2 regions of the Mesorhizobium sp. BR115XR7A genome follow, and region 1 is predicted to be linked to the other one. Evidence: riboswitches for the same ligand, from Rfam matches in the RefSeq annotation. Region 1 holds a riboswitch; the other holds the start of a gene.
What was found. A riboswitch is a leader RNA that binds a small molecule or an ion and turns the genes downstream of it on or off. The one in region 1 is predicted to bind cobalamin.
Positions count from the first base shown of each region.

Region 2: it holds a riboswitch for cobalamin, as region 1 does, so the genes downstream of both, LB557_RS15355 (aromatic ring-hydroxylating oxygenase subunit alpha) here and LB557_RS21350 (CbtB domain-containing protein) in region 1, are expected to answer to the same signal.

Region 1 is NZ_JAIUHW010000010.1:73,738-81,233, forward strand. Features, by position in the region: gene cobD (threonine-phosphate decarboxylase CobD) at 1-381, opposite strand, end outside; gene cbiB (adenosylcobinamide-phosphate synthase CbiB) at 380-1,354, shown strand; gene cobO (cob(I)yrinic acid a,c-diamide adenosyltransferase) at 1,351-1,965, opposite strand; gene cobU (bifunctional adenosylcobinamide kinase/adenosylcobinamide-phosphate guanylyltransferase) at 1,967-2,482, opposite strand; gene LB557_RS21345 (CbtA family protein) at 2,475-3,278, opposite strand; gene LB557_RS21350 (CbtB domain-containing protein) at 3,294-3,473, opposite strand; cobalamin riboswitch at 3,509-3,708, opposite strand; gene LB557_RS21355 (aromatic ring-hydroxylating oxygenase subunit alpha) at 3,852-5,027, shown strand; gene LB557_RS21360 (MFS transporter) at 5,031-6,230, opposite strand; gene LB557_RS21365 (heparan-alpha-glucosaminide N-acetyltransferase) at 6,467-7,465, shown strand; gene LB557_RS21370 (methyltransferase family protein) at 7,462-7,496, shown strand, end outside.
Region 2 is NZ_JAIUHW010000006.1:252,034-259,529, reverse strand. Features, by position in the region: gene LB557_RS15390 (carbohydrate ABC transporter permease) at 1-371, shown strand, start outside; gene LB557_RS15385 (alpha-glucosidase) at 376-2,040, shown strand; gene LB557_RS15380 (ABC transporter ATP-binding protein) at 2,070-3,182, shown strand; gene LB557_RS15375 (DUF680 domain-containing protein) at 3,256-3,504, opposite strand; gene LB557_RS15370 (DUF680 domain-containing protein) at 3,575-3,781, opposite strand; gene LB557_RS15365 (DUF680 domain-containing protein) at 3,851-4,057, opposite strand; gene LB557_RS15360 (DUF680 domain-containing protein) at 4,127-4,327, opposite strand; cobalamin riboswitch at 4,820-5,022, shown strand; gene LB557_RS15355 (aromatic ring-hydroxylating oxygenase subunit alpha) at 5,135-6,382, shown strand; gene LB557_RS15350 (hybrid-cluster NAD(P)-dependent oxidoreductase) at 6,460-7,496, shown strand, end outside.

The DNA of each region.
Region 1 (7,496 bases):
GAAATCGCTGACCTCGACCACGTCGTGCCCGGCAATCGCCGCCGCCCGGGCGTGTTCGGCATAGGTCGGCCCCAGCACCATTGCCTTGCCGGGCCTCACCAGCGAGGCGACGCGCGGCAACAGGATCTGTGTGCCAGGGGCCGCCACCACGCTTGCTGGGGAAGGCGCGCCATAGGTGTTGGCCGCGATCTCTATCAGTTCGCGTCCACGCGCGGCCTCTGGCAATCGCCACAGCGAGGTGGCGGGCAGGTCGAAAAGCGGGTAGGAGTGCGGATTGATACCGGTCGAGAGGTCGACGAAAGGCAGCACGGCATTGGGGAAAAGCGCCCTTGCCCGGCCAAGACTTCCACCATGGTCCACCGCTCCTTCAAGAAGCTTCATGTCAGTCCTGATCGCTTTCCTGTCATTAATTGTCGAATTCGCCCTTGGTTATCCCGACTGGCTGTTTCGCGCCATCGGCCATCCGGTGACATGGTTCGGCAGGCTGATATCCTTTCTCGACTTGCGGCTCAACCGCGCCACTGATCCCGACGCGTTGCGTCGCCAACGTGGTGTCCAGGCGCTTCTGGTCATCGTGCTGGTGCCTGCGATAGCGGGCCTTTGCGTGCAGCTTGTTCTGCTCTGGTTCGTCCCCCTGGGGTGGATCGTTGCCGTCTTTCTGGCGACATCGCTTCTGTCGCAGAAAAGCCTTTACGAACATGTCGAAGCCGTCGCCGACGCGCTCGACAGCGGAGGCCTCGACATGGGCCGAGCCGCCGTTTCGCGGATCGTCGGCCGTGATCCCGAGACGCTCGACCGCGCCGGCGTCTGCCGCGCGGCGATCGAGAGCCTGGCGGAAAATTTTTCCGACGGCATCGTCGCCCCCGCCTTCTGGACCGGGGTCGGAGGGCTCGCCGGCGGCGCGGCCTACAAGGCGGCCAACACCGCCGATTCGATGGTCGGCCACCGGACTCCGCGCCATGAGGCCTTCGGCTGGGCGGCGGCGCGCTTCGACGACTGGATCAACCTGCCTGCATCGCGGCTGACGGCGCTGCTGATCGTGCTCGCTTCCCTCCTGGTCGAGGGCGCCGACCCCCGCGACGCCTGGCAGGCGGTGAGGCGCGACGCGAAAAAACACCGCTCGCCCAATGCCGGCTGGCCGGAAGCGGCCATGGCCGGCGCGCTCGGGCTGGCGCTCGCCGGACCACGCAGCTATGGCGGTGTCATGGTCGACGACATCTTCATGGGCGAAGGCGGCCGCCGCGATGTCGACAGCGGCGATATCAGGCGGGCGCTCAAGCTTTACCGGGTCGCGGACTACCTGCTGATCGGCTTGTTCGGCCTTGTCGCGCTGATCGCCGTTCTGGTTTTCTAGAACTCGATGCCTTGCTGCGCTTTCACGCCAGCCGAGAAATGGTGCTTTGTCACCCCCATCTCGGTGACCAGGTCCGCCGCCTCGACCAGTGCCGGCTTGGCGTTGCGGCCGGTGACGACGACATGCAGGCCTTCGCGGCGAGCCTTGAGCGCCGCAACCACCTTGTCGAGAGCGAGATAGTCGTAGCGCAAGGCAATGTTGAGCTCGTCGAGCACGACAAGGCTGATCGAGGGGTCGGCGATCAATTCCAGAGCCTTGGCCCAGGCGGCCTCGGCGGCAGCGATATCGCGCTTCAGGTCCTGCGTCTCCCAGGTGAAACCCTCGCCCATTGCGTGCCAGACGACACGGTCGCCAAAGACGGCAAAGGCCTCCTTCTCGCCGGTGTGCCATTTGCCCTTGATGAACTGGACGACGCCGACGCGCTTGCCGTAGCCGAGCATGCGCAGCGCAAGACCGAAGGCGGCCGTGGTCTTGCCCTTGCCGGGACCGGTGTTGACGATCAGCAACCCCTTCTCGATCGTCTTGCCCGCAACCTCGGCGTCCTGCACCGCCTTGCGCTTGGCCATCTTGGCGCGATGGCGTTCTTCATCCTTGTCGTCGATATCGGTCATTTCACTTCACCTTGAGCGGTAGCCCCGCCACCATGAGCAGCACCGTGTCGGCAATCGCGGCGACCCGCTGGTTGAGCCGGCCGGCATCGTCACGAAACCGACGCGCCAGCGCGTTGTCGGGCACGATGCCTTGCCCGACCTCGTTCGTTACCACGAACCACGGTCCGCGCGGCCGAGACAGCACGTCCGCCAGCCGCCGGCACGCGGCCTCGACGTCGTGATCGGCCAGCGTGTGGTTGGTCAGCCACAGCGTCAGGCAGTCGACAAGCACCGGCTGCCCGTCTGGCAACGCCTCCAGCGCTTCGGCGAGGTCGAGTGGCGCATCGGTGGTCGACCAGCCCTCACCGCGCCGCGAGCGGTGCAGCGCGATGCGCTCGCGCATCTCGTCGTCATGGGCTTGCGCCGTGGCGATATAGGCCCATGGCGAGGGCAATGCCGTCATCAGGGTTTCGGCGTGCGCGCTCTTGCCGGAGCGCGCACCACCGATGATGAAGGTCAGCCTGCCGCGATCAGGCAAAGCTGTCGCGCAGGCTGGTCGCCATGCCGGTGAAGCGCCTGCGCACCACGCCCACGATCGCGCCGAGCACCAGCCAGAACACCAGATTGGTCACCGTCACCGCCACCACGAACTGATGGTGCAGGCCTTCCGGGATCGGTGTTTCGAAACTGTCGGGCTGCGGCGCGCCGACGACATGCGGCGCGACGATCAGCAAGACGGCGAGGATGGTCAATGGCAGCGATCTGCGAAACACGATCAGGCCTAGGCCGATCGCGGTCGCGGCCGCCGTCGCCGTCCACCAGATCTGGCGCGGCAGAAGATCGGCCGCCGGCATTGCCGGCAGTTCCGGCTGCAGTCCGAGACCCGGTGCCAGTGTGAACACGGCAAAGCCGGCCAAGCCCCAGAACACACCTTGGCGCCAGTTGCCGACGCCGCCGAAGAACTCGGAAACCGCGACCAGGACCAGTGCGAAGCCGATGCCGGTGACGATATTGGCAACCACGCTAAAGGCGAAACGCTCGAAACCGTCGGCCGGCGCCCAGCCTTCGTCTTCCTCCGCCGGTGTCACGGCATCGGTGCCCGCGGGCGCGGCAGAGCTCATGGCATTCCCAGCGGGCGCCACCGTGCTCATGGCATCATTGGTCGCCGCTGGTGCGGCCGCGTGATCATGGTGGTGGCCGCCGCCGGCCCTTTCGTAGACTTCCGCCTTGAGGATCAGCGGCACGGTGGCATAGGCCTGCATGCAGGCGAGAACGACACCGGCCACGAGCCCCGCGATCGCCGCGACGAACACGACGTTGCGAAACAGATTCATGATGTCGGATCCTCGTTAGTGGCAGGGAAACGCCATCGAGTGGCGATAGTCGTGGGCAGCATTGTGGACCGCATCGATATGCGAGAAGCCGACAAAGCCGACGACGAAGATGCCGAGCAGCGCCGCGAGCGCGAGCTGCATGAAGCGCGACTGCGAGGAGACGGAGGCGCCGAGGGAGACGGAAGCGGTAGTCATGTCTTGTCCTTTCGCCCTCCACCCGAGGGCATCGAAGTCAGTTTCCTGTCGCCGGCAGGTCTCCTGGCTCGCGGATAAGCGCCCTTCCCCACCTTCCCGAAGAAAAATCTTCAGTGGCATATGGAGAGGACTACCGCACACAGTTGCGGGGGCAGCCACGGCATTGGGCAGGAATTCCTGCCCGCACCGCATTCCCTCTTGGCTCCAAAAAGGAACCGACGACATCGGGGACTATAGGGAAATTCGCCGCGCCCGGCAAACCAAATTCCGACAGCCGCCAGCGCAGGAGCGCCGTATCGGCGAAGCTGCCCTCATCCCGTCCCGATTGACAAACTTCATGGCCGGGTGTCGGCTGGCACCCCTCACGGGAAGCCAGCCATGCAGCCCAATGCCAGCGAGTGCGTGCCCTATAACGGCCTGACTCGAACCGAGCCGACGCTGCCCTCGTCGGCCTATTGGGACCAGGACAACTATCAGCGCGATCTCGACGCCATCTGGTACAGGAACTGGCTGCTCGTCTGCCGCGAGGCCGACCTTGCCCAGCCTTTGGCGTTCCGCACCTTCCGCGTCGGTACGCAGGAAATCCTCCTGCTGCGCGACGACACCGGCGAGTTGCATGCCTTCCACAACACCTGCCGGCATCGCGGCTCGCAGCTTTGCCAGGAAAGCCAGGGCCGGCTGAAGGCGCGGCTGATCACCTGCCCGTATCATGCCTGGTCCTATTCTCTGCGTGGCGATCTGGTGCGCGTGCCGTCGAAATCGCTGCCTGACGGCTTCGACAAGGCCGATCACCCGCTTTATCGCGTCGCGCACTCGGTGTGGCGGGGCTTCGTCTTCGTCAATCTTGCGGAAGATGCCGCCAGCTCGGCGCAATCCTCCTTCGACCCGGCCTCCGGCGACTTCGGCAACTGGCCGCTGGAAATGCTGGTATCAGGGCACGTGCTGCGCAAGGTGATGAACTGCAACTGGAAGATTTTTTGGGAAAACTTCAACGAGTGCCTGCACTGCCCGGGCGTCCACAAGGACCTGTCGCGGCTGGTGCCGATCTACGGCCGCGGCCTGATGAGCCGGCATGAGGATCCCGAATGGCTCCGCCACGCCGACAATGACGCGCCAGAATTCTCCGGCGGCCTGCGCGCCGGGGCTGAGACATGGTCGCGTGATGGGCAGACGCACGGGCCGATCTTCCCGAGCTTGACGCCGGCGGAACGAACCGCCGGTCAGACTTACTCCACCAACCTGCCGTCGATGTTCATTGTCGGCCATGTCGACTATGTCAGGACCGTGCGGCTTACGCCGCTCGGTCCCGAACAGACCGAATTGACCGCGGAATGGCTGTTCGCGCCCGAGGCGCTCGCTGAGACCGACATCGACAACATCGTTGCCTTCGGCACACAGGTGCTGGAGGAGGACGCGGCAATCTGCGAGGTCAACCAGAAGGGCCTGCGCTCGATGCGTCATACAGCTGGCGTGCTGATGCCCGAGGAGTACGACCTGCACCGTTTTCACAACTGGGTGCGCGAACGGCACGCTGCGCGCTCACCCGAGGCCTGAAGATCACAGCGACTTCGGCAGATATCGCCAGGTCATGAAGCCGCAAAAGGCTGCCAGTAGCCCAAGCGTGACGAACACCGAGCCCAGGCCGAAGAAGGCCAGCACCACCGAATAGACCAGCGGCGGCGTCAGTTCGGAAAAATCGAGATAGGTGCGGTAGACCGCCGCCATCTGCGCGCGCTCATAAGAGCGCACCGAGCGCATGAAGGCGGTCGAACCCAGCGCGTCGAGCGCGATGGTGAAGAAGGCGCCGCACAGCAGGAAGGCACCGGTGAGCAACGGCACGGTTTCGCCCACGGCACCGGCCGCCAGCAGCGTCGCCGACATGGCGAAATAGGCAAATGTCATGGTCCTGCGGCCGCCGAAGCGTTTCCCCGCCTTGCCCCAGAAGATCGCCATGAACAGCAGCGCGTTGCCGGCCGAGACCAGCAGGCCGCCGGCCAATTCGCCCTCGCCGGTGATGACCATGAACAGCGGTCCATAGACGAAGAAGGTCGTCCAGAAGCAGGAACGGCCGAAGGCTATCAGCCAGGCCAATCTCAGCCTCGGCTGGGCGACGAAGCGGCCGATGTTGGCGAGCGGATTGGCCGGTCGTGTCTTGCCCGGGCGGATCGACTGGTTGTCGCTCAGCCGATAGGTCCAGAACAGCGCCAGCAAAGCCATGGCGAACACCGCCACCGCGCCATGCGCGGCATAAATGCCGAAGCGCGTATAGAGAAAAATGCCGAGCGTCGGCCCGCAGGTCCAGGCAACCATCGACCACGCCATGCGCAGCGATTCGGCCTGCATGAAATCGGTCTTGCGGATGTGATCCATGATGTAGAGGTTGAGCGTGATCGACAGCGCGCTGGCGCCCATCACCCGGCACAGCATCCCGGCCAGTTGCCCGGCGAGCGTATGGGTGACGAAGAACAGCGAGCCGATAGCGAGCAGGCAGGCGCCCGCCGTGTAGACCCAGCGCCGCGCGAAGCGGCGGATCAGCATCGGCATGAATAAGGTCACCGACAGGCCGAGCAGGGACACGGCGGTGTAAAGTATGGAGACGATCTGCTCGTTGTGGAGAATCTCGTAGGCCTGGATCGGTATGACGCTCGACACCATGGCGCGGGCGAAGGATTCGACCGCGTAAAGCGAGGCGAAGGTGCGCGCATCCGCGGCCTTGAGGGCCGGAAGCCAGATCGGATGACGAACATGGGTGGACATTGCTTCCCCAAAGCAGAATCGCGGCGTCAAATCTGCCGTGGACATTTCAGGCCCATTAAGAGGAAACCGACGCACATCCGGCAAAAAGCGAAGCCGGTCAAAGGCTTTTCCGCGCTGGCCCAACCCGGCGGCTGGCGCGGACCCCGCCGCGCGGTGCAGGCCAAGGCGCCCGGTCTTCTTCTATCCGGTGCAACCGTGATAGTCGTCGTGGAGGGGCTGAATCAGATCGCGAGACCATGAGCATCCACACGCCGACCGTACCCGTCCCGCAGCCATCGAAGCGCATCGTCGCCATCGATATCTTGCGTGGCATCGCGCTGATCGCGATGGCGAGCTACCACTTCACCTGGGACCTGGAATTCTTCGGCTACACCGATCCCGGCCTCACCGCCTTCGGCTGGTGGAAGTTCTACGCCCGCTGCATCGCATCGACCTTCCTGTTCCTGGTCGGGGTCAGCCTCTATCTCGCCCATGGCCGGCAGATCCGCTGGAACGGCTTCTGGAAGCGGTTCGCCATGATCGCCGGCGCGGCGGTCGCCATTTCGGTCGTCACCCGCATCGCCACGCCCGACGGATTCATCTTCTTCGGCATCCTGCACGAGATCGCGCTCGCCAGCCTGCTCGGCCTCGCGTTCCTGCGCCTGCCGGCGCTGCTGACGCTTGCCGTCGCCGCGCTCGTCATCGCGGCACCAGTCTACCTGCGCTTCGAGGCCCTCGATCATCCCTGGCTCTGGTGGATCGGCCTGTCGGCGATCAATCCGCGCTCCAACGACTACGTTCCGCTGTTCCCCTGGTTCGGCGCCGTGCTTACGGGCATTGCGGTGGCGAAATTCGCTTCCACCTCCGGCATAAGGGCACGCCTGGCGAACCTGGCGCCCGGACGCTGGTCGAACCCGCTGGACTTCATCGGCCGCCACAGCCTGGCTTTCTACCTGGTCCACCAGCCGCTGCTGATCGGCTGCGTCTGGCTGTTCTCGCAAGTGATGCCGGCGCAGGTCGAAACCCCGCAGGTCAATTTCCTGAAAACCTGCCAGCGATCGTGCGAGCAGATGCGCAACGCAACCTTCTGTTCGAGCTATTGCGGCTGCATGCTCGAAACGCTCGAAGGTGAAGCCTCTCTTGATCGGCTCTTCAACAACGACCAGACTGCGGACTTCAGGGCGCATCTGTCCGATCTTGCCGCAACGTGCACCGCCAAGACCGACGACAAGATGACGGAGGGAGGGACACAATGATCGGGCCAAAGCCTGGGATCGAACCGAAGCC
Region 2 (7,496 bases), on a different contig from region 1:
TCTTGCGAAGCTATATTGCCGGCCTGCCGCGCGAGATCATGGAATCGGCGCGCATCGACGGCGCCAGCGATTTCGAGATCTTCGTCAAGATCGTGCTGCCGCTGTCCTTCCCGGTGCTTGCCTCCTTCGCCATCTTCCAATTCCTGTGGGTATGGAACGATCTCCTGGTGGCAATGGTTTTCCTCGGAACGGCGCCCGATCAGATCGTGCTGACGGCCAAGCTCAATGCGCTGCTTGGCTCGCGTGGCGGCAACTGGGAGATCCTGACGACATCGGCCTTCATCACCATCATCGTGCCGCTGATCGTCTTCTTCTCGCTGCAGCGTTATTTCGTCCGCGGGCTGCTGGCCGGCTCGGTGAAAGGAGGTTGAGACCATGCAATCGGCTTTGAAGGCGACTGCGAAACCAGACCCCGCCATCGACCGCGACTGGTGGCGGGGCGCGGTGATCTACCAGATCTATCCGCGCAGCTATCAGGATTCCAATGGCGACGGCATCGGCGACCTCAAGGGCATCATCGGCAGGCTGCCCTACATTGCCGCCCTTGGCGCGGACGCCATCTGGATCTCGCCTTTCTTCAAATCGCCAATGAAGGATTTCGGCTATGACGTCTCGGATTATTGTGACGTCGACCCGATGTTCGGCACGCTGGCGGATTTCGATGCGCTGACGGCGGAGGCGCACCGACTGGGCCTCAAGGTGATGATCGACGAGGTGCTGTCGCATACCGCCGACATCCACCCCTGGTTCAAGGAAAGCCGCTCGAGCCGCACCAATCCCAAGGCCGACTGGTATGTCTGGGCGGATGCAAGACCCGATGGCACGCCGCCCAACAACTGGCTGTCGATCTTTGGCGGCTCGGCCTGGCAATGGGACACCAGCCGCCAGCAATACTACCTGCACAATTTCCTGGCCGAGCAGCCCGACCTCAATTTCCACAACCGCGAAGTCCAGGACGCGCTGCTCGACGTCACCCGCTTCTGGCTGGAACGCGGCGTCGACGGCTTTCGCCTCGACACCATCAATTTTTACTTCCACAGCCAGGGGCTGGAAAACAACCCGCCGCTGCCGCCGGAACAGCGCAACGACCAGACGGCGCCGGCGGTCAATCCCTACAACTACCAGGACCATATCTACGACAAAAGCCGACCGGAAAACCTCGCCTTCCTCGAGCGCTTCCGCGCGCTGCTCGACGAGTACACGGCGACCGCCGCGGTCGGCGAAGTCGGCGATTCGCAGCGCGGGCTGGACGTGGTCGCCGCCTATACCGCCGGCGGCAAGCGCGTACACATGTGCTATTCCTTCGACTTCCTGGCGCCGGAAAAGATCAGTGCCGCCAAGGTCCGCTCGGTGCTGGAAGCTTTTGGCCGGGTGGCCAGCGACGGCTGGTCGTGCTGGGCATTTTCCAACCATGACGTGATGCGGCCGGCCTCGCGCTGGGCCGCCGACGAGGCCGACCCATCGGCCTATCTCAAGGTCATCTCGGCATTGCTGATGTCGCTGCGCGGTTCGGTCTGCATCTACCAGGGCGAAGAACTCGGCCTCGGCGAGGCCGACCTGCGCTTCGAGGATCTGCAGGATCCCTACGGCATCCGTTTCTGGCCTGAATTCAAGGGCCGCGACGGCTGCCGCACGCCCATGGTGTGGGATGGCAATGCCCGGAATGGCGGCTTCTCCCAGGCAAAACCCTGGTTGCCGGTGCCGGCCGAGCATCTGCCGCAGGCGGTCAACGTGCAGCAAGGCGACGAAACCTCCCTGCTTGAGCATTACCGGCGCTTTCTTGCCTTCCGCCGCGCTCATCCGGCACTGGCCAAGGGGGACATCGCCTTCATCGAAAGCCAGGGCGACACCGTCGCCTTCACCCGCCGGGCAGGCAATGAGGAGATCGTCTGCGTCTTCAATCTGGGCGCAACGCCGGCGAAGGTTGACCTCGGCAACCGAACCCTGCAACCTTTGCCGGGACACGGGTTCTCCAGGCAGGCGAGCACCGGGTCGGTCGAGCTCTGCGGCTACGGCGCCTGGTTCGGACGCATAGGCTGAAACATCCGAGGAATCACTGGAGGAAACCAATGGCCGATGTCAATTTGAGACAAGTGAAGAAGTCCTATGGCAATCTTAACATTCTCCACGGCATCGACCTCGACATCAAATCGGGCGAGTTCATAGTCTTCGTCGGCCCGTCGGGCTGCGGCAAGTCGACCTTGCTGCGCTCGATCGCCGGGCTCGAGGAAATCACGTCGGGTGAACTCAAGATCGACGGCCAGGTGGTCAACGACGTGCCACCCTCGAAGCGCGGCATCGCCATGGTGTTCCAGTCCTATGCCCTCTACCCCCACATGACCGTCTACGACAACATGGCCTTCTCGATGAAGATCGGTGGGGAAAGCAAGGCCGAGATCGACAAAAGGGTGCGGCAAGCCGCCGAGATCCTGCAGCTGACCAAATATCTCGACCGTCTGCCCAAGGCGATGTCGGGCGGCCAGCGGCAGCGCGTCGCCATCGGCCGCGCCATCGTGCGCAATCCGAAGGTGTTCCTGTTCGACGAACCGCTGTCGAACCTTGACGCCGCATTGCGCGTTGCGACGCGCATCGAGATCGCCAAGCTCAAGGAATCGATGCCCAACACGACCATGATCTACGTCACGCACGACCAGGTCGAGGCGATGACGCTGGCCGACCGCATCGTCGTGCTGAAGGACGGGCACATCGAGCAGGTCGGCACGCCCATGGAACTCTACAAGAACCCCGGCAACCTCTTCGTCGCCCAGTTCATCGGCTCGCCGGCCATGAACATCCTGCCGGCGACGGTCGACAAGACGGGCAATCCGACCATCGTCAGCCATGTCGGCGGCCGCAAGGCGACGGTGCCGATCGCGACACCTGCTTCGGCAAAGGGAGCGGCGGTCAGCTTCGGCGTACGGCCGGAAGATCTCGCGATCGCCAGCGGTGCGGATTATCTGTTCGAGGGGACCGTCGATTATCTCGAACAGCTTGGCGAGGTCCAGCTGGTCTATGTCGATATCGGCCGGGCCGACCTGCCGCTGGTGACCAAGCTGCCGGGCAATGTCGAGGTCAAGCGCGGCTCGACGCTGCGGCTGGCCGCCAATGCCGGCGATCTCCATATCTTCGATGCGGATGGTCGCTCCTTTGCCCTCCACGAAGCGGAAGCAAAGGCGGCCTGAAGACGGCCGTCCGGTAATGAAAGAACAAGAGCGGCGGGCCTGGCCCGCCGCTCTTGTTGTCTGCACAGGCTGGTTAGTTGTTGCCGAAGAGATTGCGATCGGCACCCTGATGGGCCGGCTTCTGCACGTCGCCGGACGAGTTGAGCAGCTTGTAGACAGGCGAATCGCTGTTGCGGATCGCACCTGTATGGGACGTATCGACATTGACAGTCGACGAAGCAGTGGGCTGGTTGACGCCGTTGGAGCCATAATTGTCGCTGCCGGCGAAGGCGCTGCCGGAGACGGCCAGAACGGCGGCGGCGGCAATGAGGATCTTGTTCATTTTAGGTACTCCTGAATTTTGGAAGTCCCGCGGACCGGCGGGCCAGAGCCCACCGGCCGTGGGATGGCCATTAGTGGCCGAAGAGGTTGCGGTCGCTGCCCTGCTGGACAGGCGCCGAGGTGGCCGGAGCCGACTTGCCGATCGACGCGGTATTCGAATTGTCGGTCGAAGCGGCAGCAGCCTGATTGGCGCCGTTGGAGCCATAGTTGTCGCTGCCGGCGAAAGCGCTGCCAGAAAGGGCCAGAACGGCGGCGGCAGCAATAAGGATCTTGTTCATGTTAGGTACTCCTGAATTTTGGAAGTCCGGCTGCCGGCGGGCCAGAGCCCACCGGCCGTGGGATGGCCGTTAATGGCCGAAGAGGTTGCGGTCGCTGCCCCGCTGGACAGGCGCCGAGGTGGCCGGAGCCGACTTGCCGATCGACGCGGTGTTCGAATTGTCGGTCGAAGCGGCAGCAGCCTGGTTGGCGCCGTTGGAGCCATAGTTGTCGCTGCCGGCGAAAGCGCTGCCGGAGAGAGCCAGAACGGCAGCGGCAGCAATGAGGATCTTGTTCATTTTAATACTCCTGAATTTGTAGGGTCCACCAGCGCGGCAGGGTCACCCGCCGCGTGCCGGGGATGGCTATTAATTGTTGCCGAAGAGGTTGTGGTCGGCGCCCGTCACAGGCGTCTGGGCAGCCGGCTCCGACTTCTTGGTCGAAGCGGTGTAGGAGCTGTCGACAGTAGCCGTGGGGGTCGCGGCGTTCGAACCATAATGGTCGCTGCTAGCGAAGGCGCTGCCGGAAATAGCCAGAAGGGCGGCGGCAGTGAGAATGATCTTTTTCATTTTTGTACTCCAGTATTTTTCCCGTCCGTCTAGCGGCGTGTCTTGGGATTAAATCGCGTCGTTCGGACAGCCCCGATGTGGGAGAGCCCCCTTGCCGTTTCCAATCACGAAGTTGTTCAGCGTGGACCATGACTCCACCACTTGAAATTGTACCAACGCCTTCTACATGTCTCATTTTTCCATTTGATATCAAATAGTTGTCTAAGATCACGACCCGATCACCAACTGTGTCGGAAGGCTGGGCGTTCACACCGTCCTGCACGCACCGTCAACAGAAACGAACCGTTCGGTTCGATTTTAGACTCTGCTAATAGTCACTTTTCGAAACCATTAACCCTTTTCCGGCCCGGCTGAGGGTCGAAAACGGTGCCCGCGCGCCTGGCGAGAAAAGGCGATTCCCCCGCTGCAACCGCGCCGGGACGATCCCGCGTATGTGTCGCGCCGCATGGATGCGATGTCGCTTTCGTGCCGATGTCGCAAACCCTGTCGTGATTAGATCGAGCGATCTCAGGTGCCGCTGCGTGACGACGGAGCGGAGAATTGGGAAGCCGGTCAGATTCCGGCGCTGCCCCCGCAACGGTGGTGGAGTTCAAGTCGCAACGGGAGACCACTGGGCGAAAGCTTGGGAAGGTGTCGCGATGGTCCGCCAGGACAACTCCAGAGCCCGGAAACCAGCCCGAGATCGCTAGAACTCGACTGATCGCGGTGGGCGGTCAAGGGGCGGATGGTGTTGTCCGGCTTTCGCCGGCTTGCGCCCAGTCCTTCCTCCATCACCACCAGTTCAGTCCTTGAAAATGAGGACAGGACATGGACGCGCGCAACGACATGCTGAGGCTTTTAAACGGCCGCAGACAGGGCCTTTCGCTGGAACAGCCCTTCTATACCGACCCGGACTACTTCAAGTTTGACATGGAACTGATCTGGTATCGCGACTGGCTGTTCATCGGCCATGATTGCGAGTTGCCCAAGCCGGGCAGCTTCATCACCGTGCAGATCGGCGATTATCCGGTCGTGCTGGTGCGCGATCAGCAGGGCAAGATCAACGCTTTCCACAATTCCTGCCGCCATCGCGGCAGCCGCGTCTGCAACACCGAGAAGGGCATGGCCGCCAAACTGGTGTGTCCCTATCACCAGTGGACCTACGAACTCGACGGCCGGCTGCTGTTCGCCCGCCAGATGGCCGATGGGTTCGACAAGAGCCAGTTCGGGCTCAAACCGGTCGCCTGCGAAAGCGTCGCCGGCTATGTCTTCATCTGCCTGGCCAAGGAGCCCGCCGACTTCGCGCCGATGCGGGCGATGATCGAGCCCTATCTCCTGCCGCACCGGCTGAGCGAGGCCAAGATCGCCTTCGAGAGCACGATCATCGAGAAGGGCAACTGGAAGCTGGTCTGGGAAAACAACCGCGAATGCTACCATTGCGCGGGCAATCATCCTGAGCTGTGCAAGACCTTCCCGGAAGCGCCGACCGTGACCGGCGTGCAAGGCGCCGACAGCGATCCGGAGATGCTGGCCCACTGGGCGAGGTGCGAAGCTGTTGGCCTGCCCAGCAAGTTTCGCATCGACCCGGCTGGACAATACCGCGCCACCCGCGCGCCGCTGCTGCGCGATGCCCAGAGCTACACGATGACCGGCAAGCGGGCGGTGAAGAAGAACCTGTCCGACAGCGTCTCGGCCGACCGGATCGGCACGCTGATGCACTATCACTACCCGACAACCTGGAACCATATCCTCGTGGATCATGCGGTGACGTTCCGCGTGCTGCCGGTCAGCGCCACGGAAACAGCGGTTACGACCAAATGGCTGGTCCACAAGGATGCCGTGGAAGGCGTCGACTACGATCTCGCCGAACTCACCCATGTCTGGACCGAGACCAACGACCAGGACCGCCGCATCGTCGAGGAAAACGCCTTCGGCATCCTGTCGCCGGCCTACGAGCCCGGTCCCTATTCGGAGCTGCACGAGGGCGGCGTCATCCAGTTCGTTGACTGGTACGCGCGCTTTATCGGCCCACGGCTTTCCGAAGACGGCCGGCCTGCTCTGCGCAGTGTCGCCTAGCGCATGTCGGCCAAAACTGTGCAGCGGCTTTGGGATCACGACACGCCCAAAATGAAAGGTATGCAGGGATGAACGCCATGACTGATCTTGGCCTCTATCGCCACCTCGACCAGATGGCGCCGTGGAACGACAGGCTGCAGGTGCTGGAAGTAACCGGCGTCAGCGACGAGGCGCCCGACGTCAAGACCTTCACCTTCCGCTCCGACAACCAGACCTGGTTCCGCTACAAGCCGGGCCAGTTCGTGACGCTGGAATTGCCGACACCGGACGGCCCGCTGATGCGCACCTACACGCTGTCATCATCGCCGTCACGGCCATTCTCGATCGCGGTGACGGTGAAGGCGCAGGCGGGCAGCGTCGGCACACGCTGGATGTTCGATCACCTGACGCCCGGCTCGCACGTCAAGGCCTATGGACCGGGCGGCGACTTTTCGCTGCACAGCCACCCGGCGGCGAAATACCTGTTCATCTCGGCCGGTTCGGGCGTGACGCCGATGATGTCGATGCTGCGCTGGCTGAACGACTGCGCGCCGTGGACCGATGTCGGCTTCGTCAATTGCGCACGGCGTCCGGAAGAGATCATCTTTCGCAAGGAACTCGAACTGCTCGGCGGCCATATGCCGGGGCTGTCGCTCGGCTTCATGATCGAGGAGCGGTCGAGCCGCGAGGGCTGGTACGGCCATATGGGCCGCATCGACGCCATCCGACTGCCGCTCCTGGCGCCCGATTTCCGCGAACGCGAAATCTTCTGCTGCGGCCCCGACCCTTTCATGCGCGCCGTGCGCGGCATGCTGGAGGCCGCCGGTTTCGACATGGCAAAATACCATCAGGAGAGCTTTGCCGCGCCGGCGGCGGAGGAAATCCCGGCGCCGTTTGCCTCGCCGGCTGAAGACGGCGCGGCGATTTGCGTCCAAGCCGCGACGCCGATCCGCTTCGCGCTTTCGGATGTCGACGCCGATTGTGTCGCCGGCCAGACCGTGCTGCAGACGGCGCGCGCCTCGGGTGTGCGAATACCGGCCGCCTGCGAATTCGGCCTGTGCGGAACTTGCAAAGTGAAGAAAGTCTCCGGCAGCGTCGAGATGAGCCACAATGGCGGCATCCTCGATCATGAGAT